DNA from 3 places in the Streptococcus sp. ST16 genome. Region 3 is predicted to be linked to each of the others. Evidence: riboswitches for the same ligand, from Rfam matches in the RefSeq annotation. Region 3 holds a riboswitch; each other region holds the start of a gene.
What was found. Region 3 has a riboswitch for thiamine pyrophosphate ahead of ACIY14_RS05850 (MTH1187 family thiamine-binding protein). Riboswitches for the same ligand answer to the same signal wherever they lie in the genome.
Positions count from the first base shown of each region.

Region 1: another riboswitch for thiamine pyrophosphate. It lies ahead of ACIY14_RS04645 (ECF transporter S component); the one in region 3 lies ahead of ACIY14_RS05850 (MTH1187 family thiamine-binding protein).
Region 2: another riboswitch for thiamine pyrophosphate. It lies ahead of thiD (bifunctional hydroxymethylpyrimidine kinase/phosphomethylpyrimidine kinase); the one in region 3 lies ahead of ACIY14_RS05850 (MTH1187 family thiamine-binding protein).

Region 1 is NZ_JBJUSE010000004.1:177,943-188,241, reverse strand. Features, by position in the region: gene typA (translational GTPase TypA) at 48-1,889, shown strand; gene ACIY14_RS04680 (DUF3165 family protein) at 1,909-2,163, shown strand; gene murD (UDP-N-acetylmuramoyl-L-alanine--D-glutamate ligase) at 2,281-3,633, shown strand; gene ACIY14_RS04670 (UDP-N-acetylglucosamine--N-acetylmuramyl-(pentapeptide) pyrophosphoryl-undecaprenol N-acetylglucosamine transferase) at 3,635-4,693, shown strand; gene ACIY14_RS04665 (cell division protein FtsQ/DivIB) at 4,703-5,857, shown strand; gene pyrF (orotidine-5'-phosphate decarboxylase) at 6,104-6,805, shown strand; gene pyrE (orotate phosphoribosyltransferase) at 6,839-7,471, shown strand; gene lctO (L-lactate oxidase) at 7,715-8,851, shown strand; TPP riboswitch at 9,000-9,088, shown strand; gene ACIY14_RS04645 (ECF transporter S component) at 9,248-9,808, shown strand; gene ACIY14_RS04640 (ATP-binding cassette domain-containing protein) at 9,809-10,299, shown strand, end outside.
Region 2 is NZ_JBJUSE010000004.1:165,335-175,633, reverse strand. Features, by position in the region: gene thiW (energy coupling factor transporter S component ThiW) at 1-469, shown strand, start outside; gene ACIY14_RS04620 (hydroxyethylthiazole kinase) at 469-1,272, shown strand; gene thiE (thiamine phosphate synthase) at 1,265-1,897, shown strand; gene thiD (bifunctional hydroxymethylpyrimidine kinase/phosphomethylpyrimidine kinase) at 1,945-2,736, opposite strand; TPP riboswitch at 2,821-2,919, opposite strand; gene ACIY14_RS04605 (CopY/TcrY family copper transport repressor) at 3,104-3,499, shown strand; gene ACIY14_RS04600 (cupredoxin domain-containing protein) at 3,510-3,881, shown strand; gene ACIY14_RS04595 (heavy metal translocating P-type ATPase) at 3,891-6,113, shown strand; gene spxB (pyruvate oxidase) at 6,326-8,101, shown strand; gene ACIY14_RS04585 (VOC family protein) at 8,212-8,559, shown strand; gene ACIY14_RS04580 (SemiSWEET family transporter) at 8,764-9,024, shown strand; gene ACIY14_RS04575 (ABC transporter substrate-binding protein) at 9,597-10,299, shown strand, end outside.
Region 3 is NZ_JBJUSE010000007.1:31,799-42,097, reverse strand. Features, by position in the region: gene ACIY14_RS05875 (ATP-dependent Clp protease ATP-binding subunit) at 1-2,043, opposite strand, end outside; gene ACIY14_RS05870 (CtsR family transcriptional regulator) at 2,045-2,503, opposite strand; gene ACIY14_RS05865 (ABC transporter ATP-binding protein) at 2,622-3,350, opposite strand; gene ACIY14_RS05860 (ABC transporter substrate-binding protein) at 3,350-4,357, opposite strand; gene ACIY14_RS05855 (ABC transporter permease) at 4,393-5,151, opposite strand; gene ACIY14_RS05850 (MTH1187 family thiamine-binding protein) at 5,114-5,404, opposite strand; TPP riboswitch at 5,477-5,579, opposite strand; gene polA (DNA polymerase I) at 5,683-8,316, opposite strand; gene ACIY14_RS05840 (CHAP domain-containing protein) at 8,401-9,510, opposite strand; gene ACIY14_RS05835 (Veg family protein) at 9,601-9,876, opposite strand; gene dnaB (replicative DNA helicase) at 9,878-10,299, opposite strand, start outside.

The DNA of each region.
Region 1 (10,299 bases), on a different contig from region 3:
ATAATTGCTCAGTTAGAAAATAAATTTTAAATATTATAGAGGAAATCATGACAAAATTAAGAGAAGATATCCGTAACGTAGCCATTATTGCCCACGTTGACCACGGGAAAACAACCCTCGTTGATGAATTATTGAAACAATCAGAAACGCTTGATGCACGTACTGAATTGGCAGAGCGCGCTATGGACTCAAACGATATCGAAAAAGAGCGTGGAATTACCATCCTTGCTAAAAATACAGCCGTTGCCTACAACGGAACTCGTATCAATATCATGGACACACCAGGACACGCGGACTTCGGTGGAGAAGTTGAGCGTATCATGAAAATGGTTGACGGTGTTGTCTTGGTCGTAGATGCCTACGAAGGAACCATGCCACAAACTCGTTTCGTATTGAAAAAAGCCTTGGAACAAGACCTTGTCCCAATCGTGGTTGTCAACAAAATCGATAAACCATCAGCTCGCCCAGCAGAAGTAGTGGACGAAGTCTTGGAACTCTTCATCGAGCTTGGCGCAGATGATGACCAGCTTGATTTCCCAGTTGTTTATGCTTCAGCTATCAACGGAACATCTTCCTTGTCAGATGATCCAGCTGACCAAGAAAAAACAATGGCGCCAATCTTTGACACCATCATCGATCATATCCCAGCCCCAGTAGACAACTCAGATGAGCCTTTGCAGTTCCAAGTGTCACTTTTGGACTACAACGACTTCGTAGGTCGTATCGGTATCGGACGTATTTTCCGTGGTAGTGTGAAAGTTGGGGACCAAGTTACCCTTTCTAAACTAGATGGCACAACGAAGAACTTCCGTGTAACAAAACTCTTCGGTTTCTTTGGTTTGGAACGTCGTGAAATCCAAGAAGCCAAAGCAGGTGACTTGATTGCCGTATCCGGTATGGAAGATATCTTTGTTGGTGAAACTATTACTCCGACGGATGCCATTGAACCTCTTCCAATCCTACATATCGATGAACCAACCCTCCAAATGACCTTCTTGGTAAATAATTCACCATTTGCAGGTCGTGAAGGGAAATGGGTAACTTCTCGTAAGGTAGAAGAACGCTTGCAAGCAGAATTGCAAACAGACGTTTCCCTTCGTGTTGACCCAACGGATTCACCAGATAAATGGACTGTTTCAGGACGTGGAGAATTGCACTTGTCAATCCTGATCGAAACCATGCGCCGTGAAGGTTATGAACTTCAAGTATCTCGTCCGGAGGTTATTGTAAAAGAGATTGACGGCGTAAAATGTGAGCCATTTGAACGTGTTCAAATCGATACTCCAGAAGAATACCAAGGATCTGTTATCCAAAGCCTTTCTGAACGTAAGGGTGAAATGTTGGATATGATTTCAACTGGTAATGGTCAAACTCGTTTGGTCTTCCTTGTTCCAGCGCGTGGTTTGATCGGATACTCAACTGAGTTCTTGTCAATGACTCGTGGTTACGGTATCATGAACCATACCTTCGACCAATACTTGCCATTGATTCCGGGTGAAATTGGTGGACGTCACCGTGGTGCCCTTGTTTCCATCGATGCTGGTAAGGCAACAACCTACTCAATCATGTCTATCGAAGAACGTGGTACGATCTTTGTCAACCCAGGTACTGAGGTTTATGAAGGAATGATCATCGGTGAAAATTCTCGTGAAAATGACTTGACAGTTAATATCACCAAGGCCAAACAAATGACCAACGTTCGTTCTGCTACTAAGGACCAAACAGCGGTTATCAAGACACCTCGTATCTTGACCCTTGAAGAGTCTCTTGAGTTCTTGAATGACGATGAGTACATGGAAGTAACGCCTGAGTCTATCCGTTTGCGTAAGCAAATCCTCAACAAGGCAGAGCGCGAGAAAGCCAACAAAAAGAAAAAATCAGCTGAATAAGAGCTAGAAAGAGATAAAGATGGTCTATTTAATCATAGGGATACTCTTATTACTACTCTATGTATTTGCGACACCTCAAAGTATCAAAGGAACAGTCAACATCGTTATCTTGGTCTTTGTAGTTGTTGCACTCTTGATTTTGCTGATGTTGTCCATCTTGCAAATCTTCCAATTACCGACAGAATTCTTTGTCACAATCGCCATGCTGGTCCTCGCCTACCTTAGCTTGAGAGACATTACGCTCATGTCTGAAAAAAAGAGCAAAAGAAGATAAATAGAAAGAGAGCTTCGGCTCTCTTTTTCAATGTCAGAATGAGGACTAGAGCATTTTCGCTTAGTATTATTTCCATAAAAATGGTAAAATAGTAGGAGTAGAAATGGAGTTTGAGACATGAAAGTAATCGATCAATTTAAAAATAAGAAAGTACTTGTTTTAGGTTTGGCTAAGTCTGGTGAGTCTGCAGCCCGTTTGTTGGACAAGCTAGGTGCCATTGTGACAGTAAATGACGGCAAGCCTTTTGAGGAAAATCCTGCTGCGCAAAGTTTGCTAGAAGAGGGAATCAAGGTTGTCACTGGTGGGCATCCTTTGGAATTGTTGGATGAAGATTTCGCTCTGATGGTGAAAAATCCAGGTATCCCGTATAGCAATCCCATGATTGAAAAGGCATTGGCAAAGGGAATTCCAGTCTTGACTGAGGTGGAGTTGGCTTACTTGATCTCGGAAGCGCCAATTATCGGTATCACTGGTTCAAATGGGAAAACAACCACAACGACTATGATTGGGGAAGTTTTGACTGCTACCGGTCAACATGGCCTCTTGTCAGGGAACATCGGCTATCCTGCTAGTCAAGTGGCTCAAACTGCAACAGCCAAGGACACGCTTGTCATGGAACTTTCTTCTTTCCAACTGATGGGTGTTCAAGAATTTCATCCTGAGATTGCGGTTATTACCAACCTCATGCCCACTCATATCGACTACCATGGTTCTTTTGAGGCCTATGTGGCAGCTAAGTGGAATATCCAGAACAAGATGACAGCAGTTGATTTTCTTGTTTTGAACTTTAACCAAGACTTGGCAAAAGAATTGGCTACCAAAACACAAGCCACTGTTGTTCCATTTTCAACAAAGGAAAAGGTTGATGGGGCCTATTTGGAAAATGGTCAACTCTACTTCCGTGGGGAAGTGGTCATGACAGCTGATGAAATCGGTGTTCCAGGTAGCCACAATGTAGAAAATGCCCTTGCGACCATTGCAGTAGCCAAGCTCCGTGGTGTGGATAACCAAACCATCAAGGAAACTCTTTCATCCTTTGGTGGTGTTAAACACCGTCTCCAATTTGTGGATGAAATAAAGGGTGTAAAATTCTATAACGATAGCAAGTCAACCAATATCTTAGCGACTCAAAAAGCCTTGTCAGGATTTGACAATAGTAAGGTCATCTTAATTGCAGGTGGTTTGGACCGTGGCAATGAGTTTGACGAATTGGTGCCAGATATTACTGGGCTCAAGAAGATGGTCATCCTCGGTCAGTCTGCAGAACGTGTCAAACGGGCGGCAGAGAAGGCTGGTGTGACTTATGTAGATGCGACAGATATTGCTGATGCGACCTGCAAGGCCTATGAGCTTGCGACTCAAGGAGATGTAGTCCTTCTCAGTCCTGCAAATGCTAGCTGGGATATGTATGCTAACTTTGAAGTACGTGGAGACCTCTTTATCGACACAGTAGCGGAGTTAAAGGAATAATATGAAAAAAATTGTCTTTACAGGCGGGGGGACGGTTGGACATGTCACCCTCAACCTTTTGTTAATGCCTAAGTTCATCGAAGACGGCTGGGAAGTTCACTACATTGGTGATAAACACGGAATCGAACACCAAGAAATCCTCAAGTCAGGTTTGGATGTTACTTTCCATTCTATTGCGACTGGGAAGTTGCGTCGCTATTTTTCTTGGCAAAATATGCTGGATGTCTTCAAAGTTGGTTGGGGAATTGTCCAATCCCTCTTTATCATGTTACGACTGCGTCCACAGGCTCTTTTTTCTAAGGGAGGATTTGTGTCTGTGCCACCGGTTATCGCAGCGCGTGTGTCAGGGGTACCTGTCTTTATTCACGAATCGGACCTGTCTATGGGCTTGGCCAATAAAATTGCCTATAAATTTGCGACTAAGATGTATTCAACATTTGAGCAGGCTTCTGGTCTCGCAAAAGTCGAGCATGTGGGAGCAGTAACAAAGGTTTCAGATCAAAAAACTTCAGAACCAGATGAATTGGTGGATATCCAAACCCACTTTGATCTTAAATTGCCAACCGTATTATTTGTCGGAGGTTCTGCAGGAGCTCGTGTATTTAACCAATTAGTGACAGACCATAAAAAAGAGTTGACAGAGCGCTACAATATTATCAATTTAACTGGAGATTCAAACCTCAATGAGTTGAGTCAAAATCTCTTTCGTGTTGATTATGTGACCGATCTCTATCAACCCTTGATGGAGATGGCAGATGTGGTGGTAACGCGTGGCGGTGCCAATACGATTTTTGAGCTCTTGGCCATGGCGAAACTCCATCTCATAGTACCATTGGGTCGTGAAGCAAGTCGAGGAGACCAGATTGAAAATGCAGCTTACTTTGTTAAGAAAGGCTATGCAGAAGAACTTCAAGAAAGCGACTTGACCTTGGAAAGCTTGGAGGCGAAACTCAGTCACTTGCTTAGTCACAAGGATCAGTACCAAGCTAGCATGAAAGCTTCGACTGAATTGAAATCTCTTGCAGATTTTTACGATCTACTAAGAAAAGACCTATCATAAGGAATATCAATGTCAAAGGATAAGAAAAAAGAATCAAACCAGAAGCAAGAATTGTCTGAATGGCAGAAACGAAACCAGGAATACCTGAAAAAAAAGGCTGAGGAAGAAGCTGCCCTAGCTGAGGAGAAGGAAAAGGAAAAACAAGCTCGAATTGGGAAAAACTCTAAGTCGTTAGAGGAAAGTAAGAAGTCATCAAGTGATTCCGACCAGAACGAAACTGTTCCAGACGAAGAATCATCCGAAAAAGAAGAAAAATCTAAAAAAGATGATCCTAAAGTCAAAGAAGAAAAAGAAAAGAAGAAAAAAGAAAAACCAGAGAAACCAGCCAAACCTAAAATTGCGCCTGTTCATATTTGGCGAGCTGTGAGTATCTTGGTACCCAGTGTCCTAGTCCTCCTTTTTTCAGTCTATCTGTTGACTCCACTTTCGACCATCAAAAATATCGAGGTTAAGGGAAATAGTAACACGCAGGCGGATGACATCAAACAGGCTTCTGGAATTCAAGATAGTGACTATACTTTAGCTCTATTGTTGGATAAGGAAACATACGCTGAGCGAATCAAGTCCAACCATTGGATAGAATCAGCGAAGATTAACTATCAATTTCCGACTAACTTTACGATTGAGGTTAAGGAGTTTGATATTGTCGGTTATTATGTGTCTGGTGAAGAGTATTATCCAATTCTTTCTAGTGGTGCGGTTGAGTCAACTCCTGTAAATCGCTTAAACTTGCCTGAGACTTATCTGACAGTTACCTTTAATGATGAGCAACAGGTGAAGGAACTGATCACAGGATTATCTACCATCAGTGAGGATATCAAGAGTCAAATCCAGAAAATCGAATTAGCGCCAAGCAAGGCAACAGCAGATCTTTTAAAAATTACTATGCTGGACACAGATGAGGTTTTGGTTCCCTTGTCAGAATTGAGCAAGAAATTGCCTTATTACAGCAAAATCAAGCCCCAATTGACAGAACCGAGTGTAGTCGATATGGAGGCTGGAGCATACAGCTATACCATAGCGGATAAGCTAATAGAAGAAGCAGAAGAAAAAGCCAAACAAGAGGCTAAGGAAGCTGAGAAGAAAAAACAGGAAGAAGAAAAGAAAAAACAAGAAGAACAGGGAAATCAAAGTCAAACGAGCCAGCAGTCACAGAGTCGTTAGACTAACTTTTTCTCTTGATTTTTGAATGGTATAGAAGTCCAGTTTCAAGTTTTTGCTTGACAAGTCCTACTATAAATAATAGAATAGAAAAAAACCTTTAAAGCAGTCCAGAGAGGCAGCTAAGGTTAGACGGTGAAAGGGTGGAGACTACCCATTTTTCGTGGAACCTTGCTGTTGGCAGGTTCCTTTTTTCGTGGTTTATTTTTGACCGTACTCTCTTGCTCGCAAAGGTAAAAGGAGAAAGGTATGCGTGAACATCGTCCAGTTATTGCTCTTGATTTTCCTAGTTTTGAGGCGGTCAAGGAATTTTTATCTCTTTTCCCAGCAGAAGAAAGTCTTTACCTAAAAGTAGGGATGGAGCTTTATTATGCGGAAGGTCCAGAAGTTGTCCGTTATTTGAAGTCACTGGGGCATAGTGTCTTTCTGGACCTCAAGCTACATGACATTCCCAATACAGTTAAATCGGCTATGAAGGTCTTATCTCAGCTTGGTGTAGACATGACCAATGTTCATGCTGCTGGTGGTGTGGAGATGATGAAGGCTGCGCGTGAAGGTCTTGGGACACAAGCCAAATTGATTGCTGTCACTCAGCTCACATCAACATCAGAAGCCCAGATGCAGGATTTTCAAAATATCCAAACCAGCCTGCAAGAGTCTGTGCTACACTATGCTAAGAAGACAGCTGAAGCGGGTTTGGATGGTGTCGTTTGCTCAGCTCAGGAAGTGCAAGTCATCAAGCAGACCACCAATCCAAATTTTATCTGTCTGACACCGGGAATTCGTCCAGCGGGAGCTGCGGTTGGAGACCAAAAACGCGTGATGACACCTGCTGATGCCTATCAAATCGGTAGTGACTATATCGTAGTGGGACGTCCGATTACCCAAGCTGAAGATCCTGTTGCAGCTTATCATGCCATCAAGGATGAATGGACACAGGACTGGAATTAAAGAAATAGATTAGAAAAATAAAAGGAGAATACCATGACACTTGCTAAAGATATTGCTAGCCACCTCTTGAAAATTCAGGCAGTTTACCTTAAACCAGAAGAGCCTTTCACTTGGGCATCTGGTATCAAGTCACCGATTTACACTGATAACCGTGTGACGCTAGCCTATCCAGAGACTCGTACCCTAATTGAAAATGGTTTTGTGGAAGCTATTAAAGCAGAATTTCCAGAAGTAGAAGTGATTGCAGGAACTGCGACAGCAGGGATTCCTCACGGAGCTATTATCGCTGACAAGATGAACTTGCCTTTTGCCTACATCCGCAGCAAACCAAAAGACCACGGAGCTGGTAATCAAATCGAAGGCCGTGTAGCTCAAGGTCAAAAGATGGTCGTTGTTGAAGACCTCATTTCAACGGGTGGTTCAGTTCTTGAAGCCGTAGCAGCCGCTAAACGTGAAGGAGCCGATGTTCTTGGTGTCGTAGCGATTTTCAGCTATCAATTGCCAAAAGCAGATAAGAATTTTGCGGATGCTGGTGTCAAACTTGTGACGCTTTCTAACTACAGTGAACTAATCCACCTAGCCCAAGAAGAAGGTTACATTACGCCAGAAGGACTCGCTCTCCTAAAACGCTTTAAAGAAGACCAAGAAAATTGGCAAAACGCTTAAAAGTAGAAAATCAGGTAGTCACTAGGATTATCTGATTTTTTATATGTGGGCAATAAAATAAAGCTCCCTAAAGGTAAAGAAGAATATAGGATAATGGTAGAATGAGAGTCCTCTCTTTTTTGGCGGCATATTCAGATAATCGGTTTGAAATTTCCAGACAAAATTTTTGAAAGGAATCTGAAAAAGGGTTAAGATATTTATGTAAGAAAAAAGTAAACGCTTACTTAATAAGGAGGACACTTTATGTCATATAAAACAAGCAATGCAGAAGGACCTGTAGATTTCATCAATACATATGATTTGGAGCCAATGGCGCAACAAGTCATTCCTAAAGCAGCCTTCGGTTATATCGCTAGTGGAGCAGAGGATACTTTCACTTTACGCGAGAACATCCGTGCCTTTAACCACAAACTTATTGTTCCGCATACGCTTTGTGATGTTGAAAATCCAAGTACAGAGATTGAATTTGCAGGTGAGAAATTATCTTCACCAATTATTATGGCGCCTGTTGCGGCTCATAAATTGGCAAATGAGCAGGGGGAAGTAGCTACTGCGCGTGGTGTGCATGAATTTGGTTCTCTTTACACAACTAGCTCTTACTCTACTGTAGATCTTCCAGAAATTACGGAAGCCCTTCAAGGAACACCTCATTGGTTCCAATTTTACTTTAGTAAGGATGACGGTATCAACCGCCATATCATGGACCGTGTGAAGGCTGAAGGCTACAAAGCGATTGTCTTGACGGCGGATGCAACTGTAGGGGGCAATCGTGAGGTCGACAAGCGCAATGGTTTTGTCTTCCCCGTTGGTATGCCGATTGTTGAGGAATACTTACCAGAAGGTGCTGGAAAATCAATGGACTTTGTTTACAAGTCAGCTAAACAACGCTTGTCTCCACGCGATGTCGAATTTATCGCTACATACTCAGGACTTCCTGTGTATGTCAAGGGGCCACAATGCCGTGAGGACGTTGAACGCTCTCTTGCCGCAGGTGCTTCTGGTATCTGGGTAACCAACCACGGTGGCCGCCAAATCGACGGTGGACCAGCATCCTTTGACTCGCTTCAAGAAGTCGCTGAAGCAGTTGATAACCGTGTGCCAATTGTCTTTGACTCTGGTGTTCGTCGCGGTCAGCACGTCTTTAAAGCCTTGGCTTCAGGAGCAGACTTGGTGGCTATTGGCCGCCCTGTGATCTATGGTTTGGCTCTCGGTGGTAGTGTTGGTGTGCGTCAAGTCTTTGAGCACTTGAATGCAGAATTGAAGACAGTCATGCAATTATCTGGAACTCAGACTATTGAGGATGTCAAACACTTCAAACTCCGTCACAATCCATACAATCCATCCTTCCCAGTTGATTCACGTGATTTGAAGTTGTATTGATAAAGTAGAAAGTCTCCATTTGATGTGGAGGCTTTTCTTCGTGTATAGAAAGATTAAATCGTTATCAGAAACTATATAAATATATTTTCCAGTCAAATATCTTGCTAGGGCTTTCAATTTCTGTTATACTGATCCAGTAATAAAATAATAAAGACATTTGGGGTGCTTTAGGCTGAGATGATACCCATTGAACCTGATACAGTTAATACTGGCGAAGGGAAATGTGAAAAGGTTTTTTTCGTATGTCGAAAAGAACTGTCTAATCTTGTAAGGTAAACTCTAATTCTCGTTTGTAATTGGAGTTTTTTTTGTTTATCAAAAGAGGATAGACTTGATGGCAATCCTTTTGGTAACTCTCTGCAAATACCCCACTTTTCTTTAAAAAAGGAGTTTTTTATGTTGAAAAAATGGCAGTTAAAAGATGTTATTTTACTTGCTTTCTTGTCTATCTTTTTTGGTGGCGTTTTTGTGGGTTCAGGCTATCTGTTTGATATCCTCACTCTGATCTTGGCCCCCCTTGGCTTGCAGGCTTTTGCCAATGAAATCCTCTTTGGACTCTGGTGTATGGCTGCGCCCATTGCAGCTATCTTTGTTCCAAGAGTCGGAAGTGCAACGATTGGAGAAGTGCTAGCTGCGCTTGCTGAAGTTCTTTATGGTAGCCAATTCGGTCTAGGTGCTCTTTTGTCCGGTTTGGTTCAAGGTTTGGGAAGTGAATTTGGCTTTCTTGTGACCAAGAATCGTTATGAAAGTTGGCTCTCTCTAACTGCTAATAGTATTGGGATTACCCTTTTTAGCTTTGTCTATGAATACATTAAATTAGGTTACTATGCCTTCTCCCTTCCTTTTGTCCTTTCTTTGCTGGTGGTGCGTTTTATTTCCGTCTTTTTCTTCTGTACCATCTTGGTTCGTGCCATTGTAAAACTCTACCATCAGTTTGCAGCTGGAGGAAAGGCATAGATGGGCCTGGAATTAAGAGGGATTCAATCCCCAATCTTTTCGGAACCGATTGATTTTACTTTTCATGAGCAAGCCTTTACCTTGTTAGTTGGGAGCAGTGGTTCAGGAAAATCCAGCCTCTTTCAAGTCATTGCACAAGTCAGTTCTCTCCCCTATAGTGGTCAAGTCCTGATAGATGGGAGTGAGGTCAGTCAGCTTTCTATTGTGAAACGTGTCCAGACGGTTGGCATTCTCTTTCAAAATCCCAATCATCAATTTACCATGGAGAACTTGTTTGAGGAGCTGATTTTTACCTTGGAGAATATCGGCCATCCCGTTCAGAAAATTGATTCTAAAATAGCAGAGGTGGTCCAGCAATGTCACTGCGAGTCAATCTTGAACCGTCCCATCCATCACTTGTCAGGTGGGGAAAAGCAAAAGGCTGCTTTGGCTGTTCTCTTTGCTATGAATCCTAGGGTCTATCTCTTGGATGAGCCCTTTGCTTCCATTGA
Region 2 (10,299 bases), on a different contig from region 3:
CCTTGACGTAGTTCTTACACCCATCTTTCGAATTGAAGGGATGGCACCGATGTCCAGTGTAGTCAACATTCTTGCAGGGATCTTGATGGGACCTATTTATGCCTTGGTCATGGCTACTGTCACAGCCTTCATCCGTATGTCTACTCAAGGCATTCCGCCCTTGGCCCTCACAGGAGCTACTTTTGGAGCCCTCCTTGCAGGTCTCTTTTATAAGTACGGTCGAAATTTTTACTTTTCTGCTCTAGGAGAAATCTTGGGAACAGGGGTAATCGGTTCTATTGTTTCCTATCCTGTCATGGTTCTCTTTACGGGATCTGCTGCCAAGCTCAGCTGGTTCATCTACACCCCTCGATTTTTCGGAGCAACCTTGATCGGTACAGCCATAGCTTTCCTCGCCTTTCGATTTTTGATCAAGCAGGAATTCTTTAAAAAAGTGCAGGGATATTTCTTTGGAGAAAGGATAGAATGATGCAGAAATTGACAAATCCTTTCCCTCTGGCAACCAGTTCCTTGATTCACTGTATTACCAATGAGATTTCTTGTGAGATGCTGGCCAATGGCATTTTGGCTCTGGGATGCAAACCAGTCATGGCAGATGACCCTCGTGAGGTTCTTGATTTTACCAAACAAAGCCAAGCTCTCTTTATCAATCTGGGGCATTTGTCAGCTGAGAAGGAGAAAGCAATCCGTCTGGCAGCTACTTATGCAAACCAAGCTTCTCTCCCAATGGTAGTAGATGCGGTTGGCGTTGCGGCTTCCCCCATTCGTAAGGATCTAGTCAGAGATCTTTTTGAATACAAGCCCACGGTCCTTAAAGGAAATATGTCAGAAATCCGAAGTCTTGTTGGCTTAAAACACCACGGAGTTGGAGTTGATGCGAGTGCTAAAGATCAAGAAACTGAGGATTTGCTTCAAGTCTTGAAAGACTGGTGTCAGACCTATCCTGGTATGTCGTTCCTAGTCACTGGCCCCAAGGATCTCATCGTTTCGGAGAATCAGGTTGCAATATTGGGAAATGGCTGTGACGAATTAGACTGGATAACAGGGACAGGAGACTTGGTTGGAGCCTTGACAGCCGTTTTTCTCAGCCAAGGAAAGACTGCCTTTGAAGCTTCTTGCCTAGCGGTCTCTTATCTCAATATCTCTGCTGAGAGAATCGTTGTTAAAGGAATGGGATTGGAAAATTTTCGTTACCAAGTTCTAAATCAACTCTCTCTCCTAAAAAGAGACGAAAACTGGCTAGATGCCATCAAAGGAGAATTTTATGAATAGAGAATCACTTAGACTGTATCTGGTAACCAATCGCTACCAAGATTCCTTGGAAAGATTTCTTGAAAAAGTCGAGACCGCCTGCCGTTCAGGTGTTACCATAATCCAACTACGAGAAAAAAATCTCACTACCAATCAATACTATCAACTGGCAAAACAAGTTAAGGAAATAACAGATGCCTATCAGGTACCTTTGATTATTGATGATCGGTTGGATGTCTGTCTTGCCGTTGATGCAGCAGGTCTACATATCGGAGACGATGAACTACCAGTTTCGGTTGCCCGCAAAGTCCTAGGTCCTGAAAAAATCCTCGGTGTCACTGCTAAAACAGTTAAAAGAGCCCTCGAAGCAGAAACATCGGGTGCGGATTACTTGGGAACAGGAGCCATTTTCCCGACTACGACCAAAGAAAATGCACCCATCACCCTGATTTCAACCTTGAAAACAATTTGCCAAACGGTCGCCATTCCAGTAGTTGCTATCGGAGGCCTGACGTCAGAGAATATTGACCAACTTATTGGCACGGGTATAGCTGGAGTAGCTGTCGTACGTGATTTGATGCAGGCAGAAGATATTGAGGCAAAAACACAAGCCTTTTTAACAAAGCTAGATGACATTGTTTCCTAATCAAAAACTCTCTAATTTCCTTATTGCGGGAACTAGAGAGTTTTTTCTTAATCTTTAAAAGTTGTATGGTTGACTGGTCCAGAACCATGACCGAGTTGAGGAGCGTCTTGGATGGCTTTTGTGATAAAGGCCTTGGCCTTATCAACTGCCTGGTAAAGACTTCTGCCCTTGGCTAGTTCAGCCGTAATCACAGCAGCAAAGGTACATCCAGTACCATGGGTGTGACAAGTTTGAATTCTTGGACTTTCCCAGACAAATTGTTCATCCTTGGTAAAAAGGAAATCCTTGGCACCACCTTCAAGATGGCCACCTTTGATAACAACGGACTGAGGACCAAATTCTTTTATAATCAGGCGACCAGCACGCTGCATGTCTTCTGGATCATGAATCGAAAAACCAACAATCTCTTCTGCCTCAGGAAGATTCGGAGTGATGATGGTTGCATGGGGAAGCAGATTTGTTTTTAGGTAGTCTCTGGCACTAGAATCAATCAGGGTGTCCCCACTCGTAGCGACCATAACAGGATCCAGCACATAGGGACAGTCAAGCTTTTTAAGATAGGGTTGGATGATCTCCATGATCTCAGTAGTTGCCAACATCCCTGTTTTCACAGCCTGAGGCTTGATATCCGAAAAGACACTATCCAATTGAGCTTCCAGCATTTGGTTGGAGACGTGTTCGATTAATTGAACGCCTCTGGTATTTTGAGCGACAAGGCTGGTCACAACGGCCATTCCATAGACATCTCTAGCTTGGAATGACTTTAAATCAGCCATAATGCCAGCACCGCCACTAGGGTCAGTCCCTGCAATGGTCAAAGCAACGGGTAAATAAGTCATCTAAAACCTCCCAACCAACTGAAGTTTGTATTCTTAAGAACAAGCTAGTCTGTTTGAGGAAAGCAATAGAAGACCAGCTAGTCCCCATTATCATTTCCACTTCCATCAGCTAGCATTACCTAGATTGAGTCAAAGGGATCTAACAGTTGTTAATCTCAGCTTTACGCACCCCTAGTGGTTGTTTTCTTTTTTTCTTCAGTATAGCATATTTTTATAGTTTATATAGTAAAATTTGACTGTAAATCTCTCGTTACATCATTAAAATTCTATTTTTCGAAGAAATAAGAAAATTTATAATTGACAAATGTAGATTTTTGGAGTATACTAATAAATGTAATTGACAAATGTAGATTTTGGAGGTGTGCTGATGCAGATTTCAGATGCAGAATGGCAGGTTATGAAGATTATTTGGATGCAAGGTGAACAGACTAGTACAGATTTGATCAGGGTTCTGGCGGAGCGGTTTGACTGGTCCAAGTCCACGGTTCAGACACTTTTGGCTCGTTTAGTTGAGAAAGAGTGTTTGACTAGAAGAAAAGAGGGCAAATCCTTTGTTTATTCAGGTCTTTTAACTCTGGATCAAAGTCGAAACTTGCTTATCCAAGATATCAAAGACAAGGTTTGTTCTCGTAGGATTAAGAACTTGTTGGCTGATTTGATTGCTGAATGTGATTTTACTCTAGCTGACTTGGAAGATTTGGAAGCTGTGATTTCAGAGAAAAAAGCTAGCGCAGTTGCTGAAGTCAAATGTAATTGTATGTAAAGGAGACGTCATGTTAAATAGTATTGTAACCATTATTTGTATTGCCCTTATCGCGTTTATCTTGTTTTGGTTTTTCAAAAAGCCTGAAAAATCTGGACAGAAGGCCCAGCAAAAAAAGGGCTACCAAGAGATCCGAGTGGAAGTCATGGGGGGCTATACGCCTGAGTTGATTATTCTTAAAAAATCAGTGCCAGCCCGTATTGTCTTTGACCGCAAGGACCCTTCACCCTGTCTAGATCAGATCGTCTTTCCAGACTTTGGAGTGCATGCGGACTTGCCTATGGGGGAACAATATGTAGTGGAAATCACACCTGAACAGGCTGGAGAGTTTGGCTTTGCATGTGGTATGAACATGATGCACGGCAAGATGATTGTAGAGTAGGAGGAGACTATGACTGAAATTGTGAAAGCAAACTTAGAAAATGGCATTCAAAAAATCCGTATCACAGCTGAAAAAGGCTATCATCCTGCCCATATTCAGCTTCAAAAAGGGATTCCCGCTGAGATTACCTTTCATCGTGCCACCCCTTCAAACTGTTATAAGGAAATTCTTTTTGAAGAAGAAGGCATCTTGGAACCAATCGGCGTGGACGAGGAGAAGACAATTCGTTTTACACCTCAAGAATTAGGCCAACATGAATTTTCATGTGGCATGAAGATGCAAAAAGGAAGCTATACCGTAGTTGAGAAGACGCGAAAATCTTTGTCACTTTTGCAACGTTTTTGGATTACTAGTATCTTTACTGTGCCTCTTGTGATTCTCATGATTGGGATGTTGACAGGGACTATTAGTCATCCAGTCATGCATTGGGGTACCTTTTTAGCTACAACACCTATCATGCTAGTGGCCGGTGGTCCTTATATTCAGAGTGCTTGGGCCAGCTTTAAAAAACACAATGCCAACATGGATACCTTGGTGGCACTGGGAACTCTAGTGGCCTATCTTTATAGTCTAGTAGCCCTCTTTGCTGGGCTTCCTGTCTACTTTGAAAGTGCTGGATTTATCCTCTTCTTTGTTCTTTTGGGAGCCGTTTTTGAGGAAAAAATGCGGAAAAATACTTCCCAAGCTGTGGAGAAACTACTGGACTTGCAAGCTAAAACAGCAGAAGTCTTGCGTGATGACCGCTATGTTCAAGTCCCCTTGGAGCAAGTCAAGGTAGGTGATCTGATTCGAGTGCGTCCCGGTGAAAAGATTGCGGTTGATGGTGTTGTAGTCGAAGGTGTGTCCAGTATTGACGAATCCATGGTGACAGGTGAGAGCCTGCCGGTAGACAAAACAGTTGGAGATACCGTCATTGGCTCCACCATCAATAATAGTGGAACGCTTGTTTTTAGGGCAGAAAAAGTTGGTTCAGAGACTGTTTTGGCACAGATTGTGGACTTTGTGAAGAAAGCCCAAACCAGCCGCGCACCGATTCAGGATTTGACAGATAAGATTTCAGGGATTTTTGTCCCAGCAGTTGTCATTTTAGCGATTTTAACTTTTTGGATTTGGTTTGTCTTGCTTGGGGCTAGCTTTGTGGCCTCTCTTCTTTATGGGGTGGCAGTTTTGATTATCGCCTGCCCTTGTGCCTTGGGACTTGCAACACCAACAGCCCTCATGGTGGGGACTGGTCGTAGTGCCAAAATGGGTGTTCTCCTCAAGAATGGAACCGTCTTACAGGAAATCCAGAAAGTCAAAACTCTCGTCTTTGATAAGACAGGAACTTTGACGGAAGGAAAACCAGTAGTCACCGATATCATCGGTGACGAGACAGAAGTGCTTGGCTTAGCTGCCTCTTTAGAAGAAGCCTCTCAACACCCATTGGCTCAAGCTATTGTGAAACGGGCGAGTGAAGCAGGACTTGAGCTTCAACCTGTAGAAAATTTCCAAGCCCTACACGGAAAAGGTGTTTCAGGGCAAATCAATGGGAAACAAGTCTTGCTTGGAAATGCTAAAATGCTAGATGGAATGGATATTTCGAGTGCTTATCAGGAGAAACTTGAAGAACTGGAAAAAGAAGCTAAGACAGTTGTGTACTTGGCTGTTGACAATGAAATTAAAGGCTTGCTTGCCCTGCAAGATATTCCCAAAGAAAATGCCAAGCTCGCCATCAGCCAGTTGAAAAAACGTGGTCTCCGAACAGTTATGCTGACAGGAGATAATGCAGGTGTCGCGCGTGCCATTGCAGATCAGATCGGCATTGAGGAGGTTATTGCTGGTGTCTTGCCAGAAGAAAAAGCTCATGAAATCCATCAACTGCAACAGGCTGGGAAAGTAGCCTTTGTTGGTGATGGTATCAATGACGCTCCTGCTCTCAGTGTAGCAGATGTGGGGATTGCTATGGGAGCTGGAACCGATATCGCCATTGAGTCAGCAGGGATTGTTCTTACTCACAATGATTTGACAGGAGTTGTTCGTGCCTTTGATATGAGCAAAAGAACCTTCAATCGTATTCTTCTCAACCTCTTCTGGGCTTTTATCTACAATGTTATCGGAATTCCGATTGCAGCAGGAGTCTTTTCAGGAATTGGTCTCGTTCTCAATCCAGAGCTGGCTGGTCTTGCCATGGCCTTTAGTTCTGTATCTGTTTTAACCAGTTCACTCATGCTAAACTTTAGTAAAATAGACTAAAAGCGAGCTTGCTCGCTTTTTATTATAAAACAGTTATATAAAACGTTTTCAAACTGTACTGTAATAGAGAATAAAAACTTCTGAGCACATTCTTAGGAGACCCAAAACAAATGTGGTAAAGTAGTAGAGTAAAAATTTGCTGAAACGTTTCCAATTAGTATATGAAAACGGATTTATCAAGTTTTAAAAATATTTGAAGGAGAGTTATCATTATGACTCAAGGGAAAATTACTGCATCTGCAGCAATGCTCAACGTATTGAAAACATGGGGCGTAGACACAATCTACGGTATCCCATCAGGAACACTCAGCTCATTGATGGATGCTTTGGCTGAAGACAAAGATATCCGCTTCTTGCAAGTTCGCCACGAAGAAACAGGTGCTCTTGCAGCGGTTATGCAAGCTAAATTCGGCGGCTCAATCGGGGTTGCAGTTGGTTCAGGTGGTCCAGGTGCGACTCACTTGATTAACGGTGTTTACGATGCAGCTATGGATAACACTCCATTCCTTGCTATCCTTGGATCACGTCCTGTTAACGAACTCAACATGGATGCCTTCCAAGAGCTTAACCAAAACCCAATGTACAACGGCATCGCTGTCTACAACAAACGTGTAGCTTACGCAGAGCAATTGCCAAAAGTAATCGACGAAGCTTGCCGTGCTGCAGTTTCTAAAAAAGGTCCAGCTGTTGTTGAAATCCCAGTAAACTTCGGTTTCCAAGAAATCGACGAAAATTCATACTACGGTTCAGGTTCATACGAGCGTTCATTCATTGCTCCTGCCTTGAACGAAGTTGAAATCGACAAAGCGGTTGAAATCTTGAACAATGCTGAACGTCCAGTTATCTACGCTGGTTACGGTGGTGTCAAAGCGGGTGAAGTGATTACTGAATTGTCACGTAAAATCAAAGCACCAATCATCACAACTGGTAAAAACTTTGAAGCCTTCGAATGGAACTATGAAGGTTTGACAGGTTCTGCTTACCGTGTTGGTTGGAAACCAGTCAACGAAGTTGTCTTTGAAGCAGACACAGTTCTTTTCCTTGGTTCAAACTTCCCGTTTGCTGAAGTTTACGAAGCCTTCAAGAACACTGAAAAATTCATCCAAGTGGATATCGACCCTTACAAACTTGGTAAACGTCATGCCCTTGACGCTTCTATCCTTGGTGATGCAGGTCAAGCAGCCAAAGCTATCCTTGACAAAGTGAACCCAGTTGAATCTACTCCATGGTGGCGTGCAAACGTTAAGAACAACCAAAACTGGCGTGATTACATGAACAAACTCGAAGGTAAAACTGAGGGTGAATTGCAATTGTACCAAGTTTACAATGCTATTAATAAATATGCTGACCAAGACGCTATCTACTCAATCGACGTAGGTGACACTACTCAAACATCTACTCGTCACCTTCACATGACACCTAAGAACATGTGGCGCACATCTCCACTCTTTGCGACAATGGGTATTGCCCTTCCTGGTGGTATCGCTGCTAAGAAAGACAATCCAGATCGCCAAGTATGGAACATCATGGGTGACGGTGCATTCAACATGTGCTACCCAGACGTGATTACCAACGTTCAATACGACCTTCCAGTTATCAACGTTGTCTTCTCAAATGGTAAATATGCCTTCATCAAGGACAAATACGAAGACACAAACAAACACTTGTTTGGTTGTGACTTCCCTAACGCGGACTACGCGAAAATCGCTGAAGCTCAAGGAGCTGTTGGATTTACAGTTGACCGTATCGAAGATATCGATGCAGTTGTTGCAGAAGCTGTTAAATTGAACAAAGAAGGTAAAACTGTTGTTATCGATGCTCGCATTACTCAACACCGTCCACTTCCAGTAGAAGTACTTGAATTGGATCCAAAACTTCACTCAGAAGAAGCAATCAAAGCCTTCAAGGAAAAATACGAAGCAGAAGAACTCGTACCATTCCGTCTCTTCTTGGAAGAAGAAGGATTGCAATCACGCGCAATCAAATAATTCCTCTCATCGAAAATCAAATGTAAACTTTGTAGATTTTATTCTTTGATTTTCTTAGAGCAGAACTTGAAAAGATCGGAGCAATCCGGTCTTTTTGTGGAGGATAGTAAATGAATTTAAATCAATTAGATATCATCGTTTCAAATGTTCCTCAGGTCTGTGCTAACTTGGAGCGTATTTTGGATAAAAAAGCCGATTATGTTGATGACAGTTTTGCTCAGTTTACGATTGGCAGTCATTGTCTCATGTTATCTCAAAATCACCTGATTCCTTTGAACAATTTTCAGTCAGGAATCATTCTTCACATCGAGATTGAGGATCTAAATCAGAATTACCAACGGTTAAAAGAGATTGGCACTGAGATTTTACACGGTCCAGCTGTAACTGATTGGGGAACAGAATCGCTACTAGTTAAAGGCCCTGCTGGTCTAGTGATTGATTTTTATCGTATGAAATAGGTCGCTTAATCATTTGAAGCTAACCATAATTATTCTTAAAACAGAATGTGAGAATAGGAACTATTGAAAGATCGGAGCAATCCGGTCTTTTTCTTATCACAAGATTGTGATAGTTTACATCTTCATAACAAAAGCATCAAAGTCTTGATTGTTTTGGAAAAAGATTATAAAATATGATTCATAAAAATGAAAGAGGTTTTGAAAATGTCTGAAAAACAAATGAAAGTTTTGGGTTGGGTAGCGACCTTCATGTCTGTTATGATGTACGTGTCTTACTTCCCACAAATTATGAACAACCTAGCTGGTCAAAAAGGAAATTTCATCCAGCCCTTGGTTGCTGCAATCAACTGTAGTCTCTGGGTTTACTACGGTCTTTTCAAAAAAGAAAGAGATATTCCACTTGCAGCTGCCAATGCACCGGGTATCGTTTTTGGTCTAGTAACGGCTATTACAGCTCTGATTTAACTTAGATTAAAGAGGAAGGAAATTAGTTACTCCTTTTAATACCAGACTCAACTGTATCACGTATAATACACCAGAAATAAAGTGTGGTAAGATATTCGTAAACGTCGTTCCAATAAGATGTGATTCAAAATTTGGAAGCAGTCATTGAGAAGTTTTAAGATGGTATATAAGGATGAGGATCGAAAATGACATGACCTATCATTAATTGTTCATTGGACTAGAATACTTTTTGAAAGAAGATGAGACAAGTAATGCTAACTCAAGTTTGTCCTGCTGTGTCAGTCTTTGAAACCAATTATATTGGTGCTTCTTTTACTGATTATTTATTGTTGGTTGTTGTAGTTTAAAATGATGTATATGAAAAAAGCTGAAAGGCCAGATATTCTGGTCTTTTTTTGTTATTCAGCCCGTTCTATTTATTTCTCTACTATAAAAAAACAAGCGCCTATCTAGCTTCTTCAAAAAAGTATATACTTTTTTGATAAAAGTATATACTTTTAAAAAATATTGTGCTATAATCTTATTAAAAGATATCTTTAAAACAAAAACACACAACAACGGAGGAAAATCTGATGAAAAAAAGTTTGATAGGTATTGGCGTGGTGACTCTAGCTTCAATGGTCTTGGTAGGATGCTCAAACGGAGGATCTCAAGAAGCGAAAGATGGAAAGGAAACCATTACCTTTATCAACCATCGAACAGACTGGGAAGCAAACGGCAAATGGGATGAATACATCAAAAAATTCAATGAAAAGAATCCAGATATTAAAGTGGAAATTCAAACTATTACTGATTACGCTGGACAAGTTAAAACTCGTATGAACAGTGATGATTACGGTGACTTGTTAATGATTCCTGGTGATATTAAGGCTCAAGATTATGCGAATTTCTTTGAGCCTTTAGGACAAAAATCGGAACTATCAGAAAAATACCTTTCATTGAACGATCGTTCTTACGAAGGTGTCAGCTATGGTATTCCAAGCCAGTTGAATGCGACAGGTATGGTTGTCAATATGAAAGTTTTTGAAGATGCAGGTATTAAAGAGTTTCCTAAAACTCCAGAAGACTTCGTAAAAGCTTTAAAAACAATTAAAGAAAAGAATCCTGAAGTGACACCTCTTTATACAAACTATGCGGCAGGTTGGACCTTGTCAAACTGGGATTTTGTAAAAGCAGGTGTTGCAGGTGATATGGACTACAGTTTCAAAATGACATCAGACAAATCTCCATTTGACTCTGGCAAACCATTAAATACAATCTACAATCTGCTCTATA
Region 3 (10,299 bases):
GTCCTTGGCCCCAAAACCGACAGTCTTGTCATCACGAAGGGCTGTCGCACCAAGATTTGACGTCATGATGATAATGGTATTTGAAAAGTCAACCTTGCGACCCTTGCTATCTGTCAAGATACCGTCGTCCAAGACTTGCAAGAGGACATTAAAGATATCTGGGTGGGCCTTCTCTACCTCGTCAAAGAGAAGCACTGAGTAAGGTTTATTGCGGACCTTCTCTGTCAATTCCCCACCTTCTTCGTAGCCCACATAGCCCGGAGGAGCTCCATTAAGACGGCTGGCTGCAAATTTCTCCATATACTCACTCATATCAAAGCGGATAAGGGCTGATTCGTCATCAAAGAGAACTTCTGCCAAAGCCTTTGCCAATTCGGTCTTCCCGACACCCGTCGGTCCTAGGAACATAAAGGAACCAATCGGACGCTTGTGGCTGCGAATTCCTGATTGGTTGCGGCGAATAGCTCGGCTAATACTTGAAACAGCTTGATCTTGGCCGATGACACGTTTGTGTAGTTCAGCTTCGAGGTTAAGGTATTTCTTAGCATCTGTTTGCGTCAGCTTTTGGACTGGGATCCCTGACAAGCGGCTCAAGGTAGTCAAGATCTCAGTCTCTGTCACCAAGTCCTTATAAACTGGCAATTTTTGTTCTTTTGCGATTAGCTGACCTGCTTGTTTCCACTTGCCATCCATCAAGGCCTTGTCAGCTGGACTCAAGTCGGATTCGTCCATTCTCACATGTTTGGATTTGTTTTGCACTGTTGCTGCCGCCTCATCCAAGAGGTCGATAGCAGAGTCTGGCAAGTGACGACTAGTCAAGTAACGATGCGCCATCTTAACGGCTGTTTCGACAGCTTCATCTGTGATTTGCACACGGTGGTGTTTCTCATAGGTAGCCTTCAAACCTTGCAAAATAGTCATGCTGTCAGCTAAACTTGGCTCTTCAATCGTCACTTTTGCAAAACGACGAGAAAGGGCAGCATCTTTTTCGATGTGTTTTTGGTATTCTTCCTGAGTGGTTGCACCAACCGTTCTCAACGTTCCACGTGCCAAGGCTGGCTTCAAAATATTGGCCGCATCCAGAGTCGAATCAATACCGCTACCAGAACCCATGATGGTGTGGAGTTCATCGATAAAGAGGATCACTTTGCCATCTTCCTCGATATCCTTGATGATGTTGTTCATACGCTCTTCAAAGTCACCACGGAAACGTGTCCCTGCAACGACATTCATCAAATCAAGCTCTAGAACACGCATCTTTGCCATTTCCGCAGGTACATCCCCACTAGCAATACGCTGAGCAAGTCCAAGTGCTAAAGCTGTTTTCCCGACACCAGCATCTCCAACCAAGACAGGATTGTTCTTGGTTTTACGGCTCAAGATTTGAATCATACGTGAGATTTCCTTGTCTCGACCGATAACTGGCTCTAACTTGCCAGAACGCGCTTGCTCCGTCAGGTCATGCGTGTAGTCCTCTAGACCGCCACTTTGAGCTTGAGGCATGCCCATCATATTGGCCATGGAATTTTGCTTGTCAGTTACTGTGCGATGACGTTGACGCAAAGCCTTAAGGTCTTCACGAGTCCACCCTGCACGCTCTTCTAGATTGCGACGAAGAGCAGCAATTCTGACCTGATCTTTCTGGTCTTCATAAGAAAAGCCTGCTCTCTCCAAGATGCGAGTTGCCAAGGCATTACCATCATGTAAAATCGCATAGAGGACATGCTCTGTCCCTAGCACCTTTGCATGGACCACTGAGGCCACATACTCTGCTTCTGCAAAGAGAACCTCTAAACGATGGGAAAAGGGCAATTCCGTAATGGTTTCGTCTTGGCTATAGTCCGTTTCAGTTAGTTCTAAAGCAACCTCTTCTAAACGGTCCATTTCATAAGGATAATCATTTAGAGTTGCACCTGCCACACTGTAACTGTGATTGGACATGGCAATCAATAAATGCCAAGACTCTAGATAACGAGCTCCAAAATGGCCCGCAACCATGTAGGCACTTTCGATACATTCATTCAATGCTTTTGAATAGTTCATCTTACTTCTCTTTTCTATCTACCTCTTGTAATAGCTGTCGGAGCATATTGGCACGGACAACTGAGGATTCTTCCCCTAGGACACGATCTGTTGCTACAGAAGTCAGCAAGGTCATTTCCTGCTTGGTCATCAAGCCCTGCTCCACCAAAAGCTGGAGAATATCCTCATAGATCTCCTGACTAACTCGTTCACCAATCGAGTAAAGCAAATCGCGGAGCATCTCATGATGACTGGAAAACTCAATCCGCCCTATGCGAATGTAGCCTCCACCACCACGCTTGCTCTCAACCAAGTAACCTCTGCTTTCAGTAAAACGTGTCTTGATGACATAGTTGATCTGACTTGGCACAACCTGAAAGGTATCCGCCAACTGACTCCGCTGCAATTCCACGATACCAGACTGGTCTAAAATCGCCTTGATATAGGCTTCGATATGATCTGATGTATTTTTAAATCTCATAGTAAATCAAACTCCTTCTTTGAACCTTGACTATCTTTGACTATTATACCGAAATTTTCTCATTTTTAAAAGAAAAAGGGCGCTGATAAAGGATAATCTTCACCAACTCCCTATTTTTCTACTTATCTAATCCCAATTCTGCTAATATTTGTCGTTTGTAGGCAATTTTTTGGACGTCCTTGTCCTCGTCTTCAGACCAATCTAGTTTAATTTCTGAAACAATCTGCCCAGGGCGATTGTTCAAAATATAGATGCGGTCGCTGAGATTGAGGGCCTCCTCAATACTATGTGTGATGATCAAGGTCGTCAACTGCAACTGCTTATGAATCTCAAGGTACCAAGAGTGGAGTTCCATCTTTGTCATCTCATCCAAAGCGCTAAAAGCCTCGTCAAGAAGAAAGAGCTTGTGCCCAAAAAGATGGGTCCGGAGCAGGGCTACACGCTGACGCATCCCGCCACTGAGTTCATGAGGATACTTGTCCCGTACAGCTGTCAACTGGAAAGTCGCAAGAATTTCTTCCGCTCGGGAAATAGCTTCGGCCTTATCAACCTTTTGAATCAAGAGGGGCAAAATGATATTACCAAGCACCGTCTTGTGCTCCAAGAGGAGATCCTTTTGCAACATATAACTCACGCGCCCCTTGGGATTTTCCTCTCCGTCAAGGACAATTCTACCTGACTGGACTTCTAAAATCCCAGCGATTAGGTTAAAGAGGGTGGTCTTTCCAACACCACTAGGTCCCAGGATAGAAACTACTTCACCTGAAGTCACCTGCAGGTTGATATCCTCTAAAATCTTTTCATCGCCATAGGCATAGCTTACGTGTTCGAGTCTAATTTCTGTCATTATTTTACAAATTCGTTAGTGAAGCCTTTGTCTGTCAAGTCTTCTTTAAGGATACCATTTTCTTTATCCCATTTGTAGAAGGCATTCCAGCGAGCTGCGTCAAATTGTCCCCATTTTTCCTTGTCGCTTGCGTATTCTTTTGACAAGTATTTTTGCGATTCGATGACAAAGTCACGTTTTTCCTTAAGTTCAGGGGCATTCTTGATAAGAATATCCGCAGCTTCTTCTGGATGTTCCATAGCATATTGGTAGCCTTTTTTGATGGCTTGGATAACTTTACGAGCTTCTTCTTTGTTGTCTTTGAGATAGTCGTTGTTTGCAATGATAACTGGTGAGTAGTAGTCAAATTCCTTGACATAGTCTTTCAAGTACATGAAGTTGGCATCTACACCTTGAGATTTGGCAAGGATACCATCCCAACCGTAGTAAATCCAAGCAGTGTCAAAAACGCCATTGGCAATTGGTGTGATGGAGTTTGAGTCGTTGTTTGGTACTTTTTCGACCTTCTCAAAGTCTCCACCTTGCGATTCTACCAAGGTTTTCAACATAGCCAGTTCCGTTGGGTCATTCCAAGTACCGTATTTCTTACCAACCAAGTCCTTTGGACTAGTTACATTGTCAGATTTACGTGAGATGATACCTGATGTATTGTGCTCAACGATAGCGGCAACGGCAGTAATCCCTGCGCCTTTTTCCAATTTCTTAGCCATGTAGTCTTGGAAATAGATAGCAAATGGTGCCTTGCCATTGATTACCAAGTCAGATGAGCTTTCTTCTGGTGGCAATTTCAAATCAACATCCACTCCAGCTTCTTTGAAATAACCTTTTTCCTTGGCAACATAAAGCCCTGTGTGGTTAGTATTTGGCGTCCAGTCTAGGATAAAGTCAATCTTCTTAACTTCTGCTTCTTTGTTGTCCTTAGAAGCAGTCCCTTGACCACAAGCCACCAGCACGACAGCCACAAAAGCTGTTACAAGCGTTAAAAACACTTTCCATGTTTTCTTCATTTTATTTCCTCTTTTCTTTTTACAAAATGCTTCTTTTAAGTACGTTTCCATTTAATCACATATTTTTCACTAATATCGACCAACTTCATACCGAGAAGGCTGATAATCGACACCAGAATAATAATGGCAAACATGGTATCATACTGAAACAGTTTTTTAGACTGAATCATATAAACACCAAGTCCTTCAAAACCTCCCAACCACTCAGACACCACAGTTGTGATAAAGGCGTAGGAGACACTGACTCTCAGACCTGCATAAAAGTAAGGCAGGCTGACTGGGATTTTAAAATGCCAAAGGATTTGCCAAGGCTTGGCCCGCATCAGACTAAACAAGGTCAGCATATCCTTGTCACAATGCCTAAATCCATCCAAAATACTAACGATGATAGGGAAGGTTGTCGTCAGGATTATCAAGACAATCTTGGGTAAAATCCCATAGCCCAGCCACAAGACCAGGATAGGCGCTATGGCAATGGTCGGAATGGTCTGAACAACCACCATCATAGGGTAGATAAGATCATTGAGCCAAGTCAAACTGTCCATGAGCACCGCCATGAGACAGGCAATCAAGACACCTAAAACTAGACCTAGCAAAGCCACTCTCAAGGTCGCCCAGCTATGGTACCAGAGAAATTCTCTGTCACGAATAAAGGACTGGAGGATCTCAAGAGGAGTTGGCAGGATAAACTTGGGTAAAAGTTTGAATACTCCTGCTAACTGCCAGATTGACAAGACTCCTAGAAAACCCAACAGACTAATGTGTCGTCTCAGTATACTTTTCAAGTTTGTCATCGATGCCTAAAATCTCTCCTATATTTATTTTGACATTGGCAAAGACATTATCTGCCTCCTGCCCGGCCACTTCAAGCGCTTCTTTGAGAATGCGCATGAGCTCATCCAACTCCCCTTCCAAGACCGTTTCAAATGGTGTCACCACCATGGTCACGGACTGAGCTTGCAGATAAGCAATCACTTGATCGATAATAGCAATTCGATCAATCCCCTGTGATAGGGGCAAGACTTGCAAGGCAATGCTTGCTTTCATAAAAACCTCCTCTTCTCAGTTTTTCTTTTTGACAAAAAGAAAAACCTTTACCATATATGGAAAAGGTGCAGAATTCGGCTAAGTATCGTTCCCTACGCTGGCATTACCCAGATCAGGTGCGGTCGAAGTTTAACACTTCCTCTCAGACTGTACACAGACTCCCATATCTTATATGGACATATAGTAACGCAAATACAAGGAAAAGTCAAGGAAACTGCTTACAGAAAACCATGAAAAAGAGCTTGAAGGCAAATGCTTCAAACTCTTTCATAACTTTCTTATTTAGCCTCGTACCAGGTTGCCCCTTCATTTTCATCTGCAATGAGTGGAACACTGAGTTGGATGGCTTCTTCCATGGTTTGTTTCACTAGTACTTTAACAGCTGCTAGTTCTGATTTCGGAACTTCAAGGACGATTTCATCATGCACTTGCAAGAGCATCTTGGTCTGATAACCACCCTCAACTAGAGCTTTGTCTAGCTGGATCATAGCAATCTTGAGGATATCTGCTGCCGAACCCTGAATAGGGGAGTTAATGGCAGTTCGCTCTGCAAAACCACGAATATTAAAGTTGCGCGAATTGATATCTAGTAGCTCTCGACGACGTTTGAAGAGGGTCTCTACATATCCCTTATCACGCGCTTCACGTACCACTTCTTCCATATAGTTTTTAATCCCAGGAAAACGCTCAAAGTAGGTATCAATGTAGGCTTTGGCCTTCTTACGACTAATACCAAGATTGTTCGCCAAACCAAAATCTGAAATCCCGTAAACCACTCCAAAGTTGACAGCCTTGGCATTGCGACGGTCGTTTGGCGTCACATCCTCAGGACGTTCAATTCCAAAGACACGCATAGCTGTCGAAGTATGGATATCTGCTCCCTCTTGGAAGGCCTTGATTAAGTGCTCATCCTTAGAGATATGCGCCAAAACGCGCAACTCAATCTGTGAATAGTCCGAGCTGAGCAGCACGCTATCCTCCCACTCTGGCACAAAAGCCTTACGAATGAGGCGACCTTGTTCCAAGCGAACAGGGATATTTTGCAAGTTTGGATCTACACTAGACAAACGCCCAGTCTGAGTCAAATCCTGCACATAGCGCGTGTGGATCTTGCCATCATCTAAAATCCAATCCTGCAAGCCAACCACGTAGGTGGATTGAATCTTAGCAATCTGACGGTAGTCTAGAATTTTCTTAACAATTGACGCAATAGGAGCCAGACGCTCTAGCACATCCACGGCTGTCGAGTAACCTGTCTTGGTTTTCTTGGTGTATTCTAGAGGAAGACCGAGTTTTTCAAAAAGAAGGACGCCCAACTGCTTAGGCGAGTTGATATTAAACTCCTCACCAGCCAGTTCGTAAATCTCTTGAGTGAGTTGCTCAATGACGACCTCATTTTCAGCTTGCATCTCAAGTAGGGTTTCTTTTTTGACCTTGATACCAGCGATTTCCATCTTGGCAAGGACAAAAGCCAGAGGTTGCTCCATGTCATAGAGAAGGTCTAACTGTCCATGTTCACTGAGTTTTTCAAGTAAAACAGGCTCAGTCTCAACCAATACAGCAACCTTGCGAGCCAAATGCTCCAAGAATTTCTCTCTCTCAGGGATAGCTTTCTTGACCCCCTTGCCGTAGAAGGTCTCATCATCGACTATGTAAGTCTGACCATAAAGATTCGCAATGGTTGAAATTTCATTATTCTCGACAGTAGAGAGGAGGTATTTGGCCAAGCGACTATCAAAAGCAGGGGCCTGCAGGTTCAAGTCCAAACGATTTAAAAGAACCTTCGCTTTCTTAAAATCATACACTTTTAGAGGTGTTTTTTCTAGAAAATCCTTGAGAATCGGCTCCTGCAAGAGCTCAAGTTTGTCTGTAGCGTAAAGTTTGTCCCCACAGGACCAGGCAAAACCAACCAAGTCATCTGTATGGTAATTCTCACCAAAAAGTTCAAAGTGGAAGATGGAGTCTGCGCTCAGCATATCCTCCTTCACTTGGTCAACGATAGTGAAGTCTAAACTCTCAGGCGCATCCGTCGACGAAACATTTAAAGCTTGTTTAAGCTGTTTGAAGCCCATCTCATCGTAGAATTTTCCGAGATTTTCCACATCTGGGCCATTATAGACCAAATCATCTAGTCCAATCTCAATTGGTGCCTGAGTCTCAATGGTCGCCAAGGTTTTAGACAAAAAGGCTTGTTCCTTGTCATTGATGAGATTTTCCTTCATCTTAGAAGCCTTCATCCCATCGATATTTTCATAAATACCCTCTAACGAACCGTGTTCTAGCAAGAGCTTGATACCCGTCTTTTCACCGATTTTCGTGACACCAGGGATATTATCAGACTTATCCCCCATAAGAGCCTTAAGATCAATAAACTGAGCTGGTGTTAGTCCCATCTTTTCCATGAGATAAGCTGGTGTAAAGGCCTCAAACTCAGCCACACCTTTCTTGGAAATCTCAACCACTGTGTGTTCATCCGTCAACTGGATCAAGTCCTTGTCCCCGCTGACAATGGTCACATCGAAGGAATCTTTCTCAGCCAAGCGACCAAGAGTCCCGATGATGTCATCCGCCTCATACTGGGGCAACTCATAATGGCGAATCCCAAGATGGTCTAGTAATTCACGAATGAAGGGAAATTGCTCACGAAACTCATCTGGAGTTTTAGCACGGCCACCCTTGTAGTCTGCATACATCTCTGTTCGGAAAGTCGTCTTACCTGCATCAAAAGCTACCAAAACATGGCTGGGTTCAACTCGCTCCAAGACATGATTCAACATAAGTTGAAATCCGTAAATTGCATTGGTATGAAGGCCATTAGCATTTTTAAATCGATCCAGTTGCTGATAGAGCGCAAAAAAAGCTCGAAAGGCAACAGAAGAGCCATCAATTAATAATAATTTTTTCTTGTCCATACACCCATTATAAAGGAAAGCAAGGAAAAATACCATCGGAAAGAATAGGCAAATGGTAGTGAAGCCCTCTTTTTTATATTCTTTCTAGATTCTAGCTCCATTACTATCCACTCGATAGCCATCTACAGTAGTATTCACTGCTAAAGCCCCTGAAGCATTGACGTAATAAGACTTTCCTCCTACCTGGAACCACTGGCTAGACTTCATAGCCCCTGAACTCTCCAAATAATACCATGTTCCATTTTCCTTGAGCCATCCCGTCTGCATCTCCCCTGATGCCTTTAGATAGTACCAATGCGAACTATCCTTCACCCAACCTGTTGACATGGTTCCATTGTCTTTAAAGTGATACCAACTGCCATTTATTTTCTTCCAACCAGTTGCGAGTTTCCCATTCTCTCGGTAATACCAACTCCCTCCTTCTTTTTTCCAGCCCTTTTCTGTATTGCTTAGCTCTGCATACTGCACATATCTTCTAGAACCGCTATAAGACAAATAACCAAGCCACTTATAACCATCCTTTTCAAGAACCTGATCATAACTCACACTCTCACCAGCATAATAGTAGTCAATAACTTGTCCTGTACTTGATGGTTGGTCCATAATAGGCGATTTCCCCGTGAATACTATTGTCCCACTAGACAGAAGCTCTGAGCTACGAGCATTCTCACCCGCACTATGGCTAGTGGATAAATCCCTGAAATGAATAAAACCTGTCATCGAACTAGCCTTGACCTTTCGACGGTTATACTTTTCTCGAACTCCATAATTATACTCTTCTATCTCAATCGTATCCCCTGATACATTTGATACCCAGGCCACGTGCCCATAATAACCTTCTGTCGACCAAGCAATAGCCCCAACTTCTGGCTTAGTATCCACACGATAACCTTCACGACGAGCACGATGCCCCCATTCATTCGCATTTCCGTAGGCAGGAGGAATCTCAAAGCCATTTACACTACTCAAACGAAAGGCCGCAAAAGACGTACACTGGCGAGAATACATCCGCCACTGATCGATTTCAACACTACCATTTTTGTAGTGAAGCGGATAGTCATCTCCACGCGCTACACTGTCGGCCTGAACCGATTCCCCACCAAACAAAAAAGTACTCGTAACGAACAAAGTAGCCAGCCCTACACCCAACTGAGTATATCTACTCTTCTTAACTCCTGATTTAAAAAACGTCATTCATTCTCCTTAGTGATATAAATTTCTGAGGTTACCCTCGTTTATACTATTCGGGAGAAAAAGAAAAAAGTGAGCAAAGCTCACTTCATTTTAGGATTCTTGGTCTAGATAGCGAATCAAGTTCTTCTCTGTCAAGATATCTGAGTAGGTGAAGGATTCAACATAGACATTGGCTTGTTTGTCACCCTCAACATCCCCAAATTCAACGATAAATAGAGATGGATAAACCTCAATTAACTTACCCAATCTATTTTTTTGGCGCTTACGACCATTTTCCAAAGTCATTTCAACGACTTGTCCCTCATGCGCCTTGATCTCTTCTTTGATTTTTTTCATCTTGGCTACATCTGTAAATGCATCTGACATCTTATGCCTCCCTCTTTGAGATACTTGAAAATTTATTGTATTCTTTTTGGAAAATCAATTCCACCGTTCCACGAGCTCCACTACGGTTTTTCTCGATGATAACCTCTACCTTGTTATTTGGAATTCCTTCCTCTTCTTCACCCGCACGATCATAGTAGTCGTCACGGTATAGAAAGGCTACAATATCCGCATCCTGCTCAATGGAACCCGATTCACGAATATCAGACAAGACTGGTCTCTTATCTTGACGCTGTTCCACTCCACGAGATAACTGACTGAGAGCAATGACTGGAACCTTTAGCTCCTTAGCTAGAATTTTCAACTGACGAGAAATTTCAGAGACTTCTTGTTGACGATTCTCACGACCAGTCCCTGTGATAAGCTGTAGGTAGTCGATCAAAATCAAACCTAAATTACCTGTTT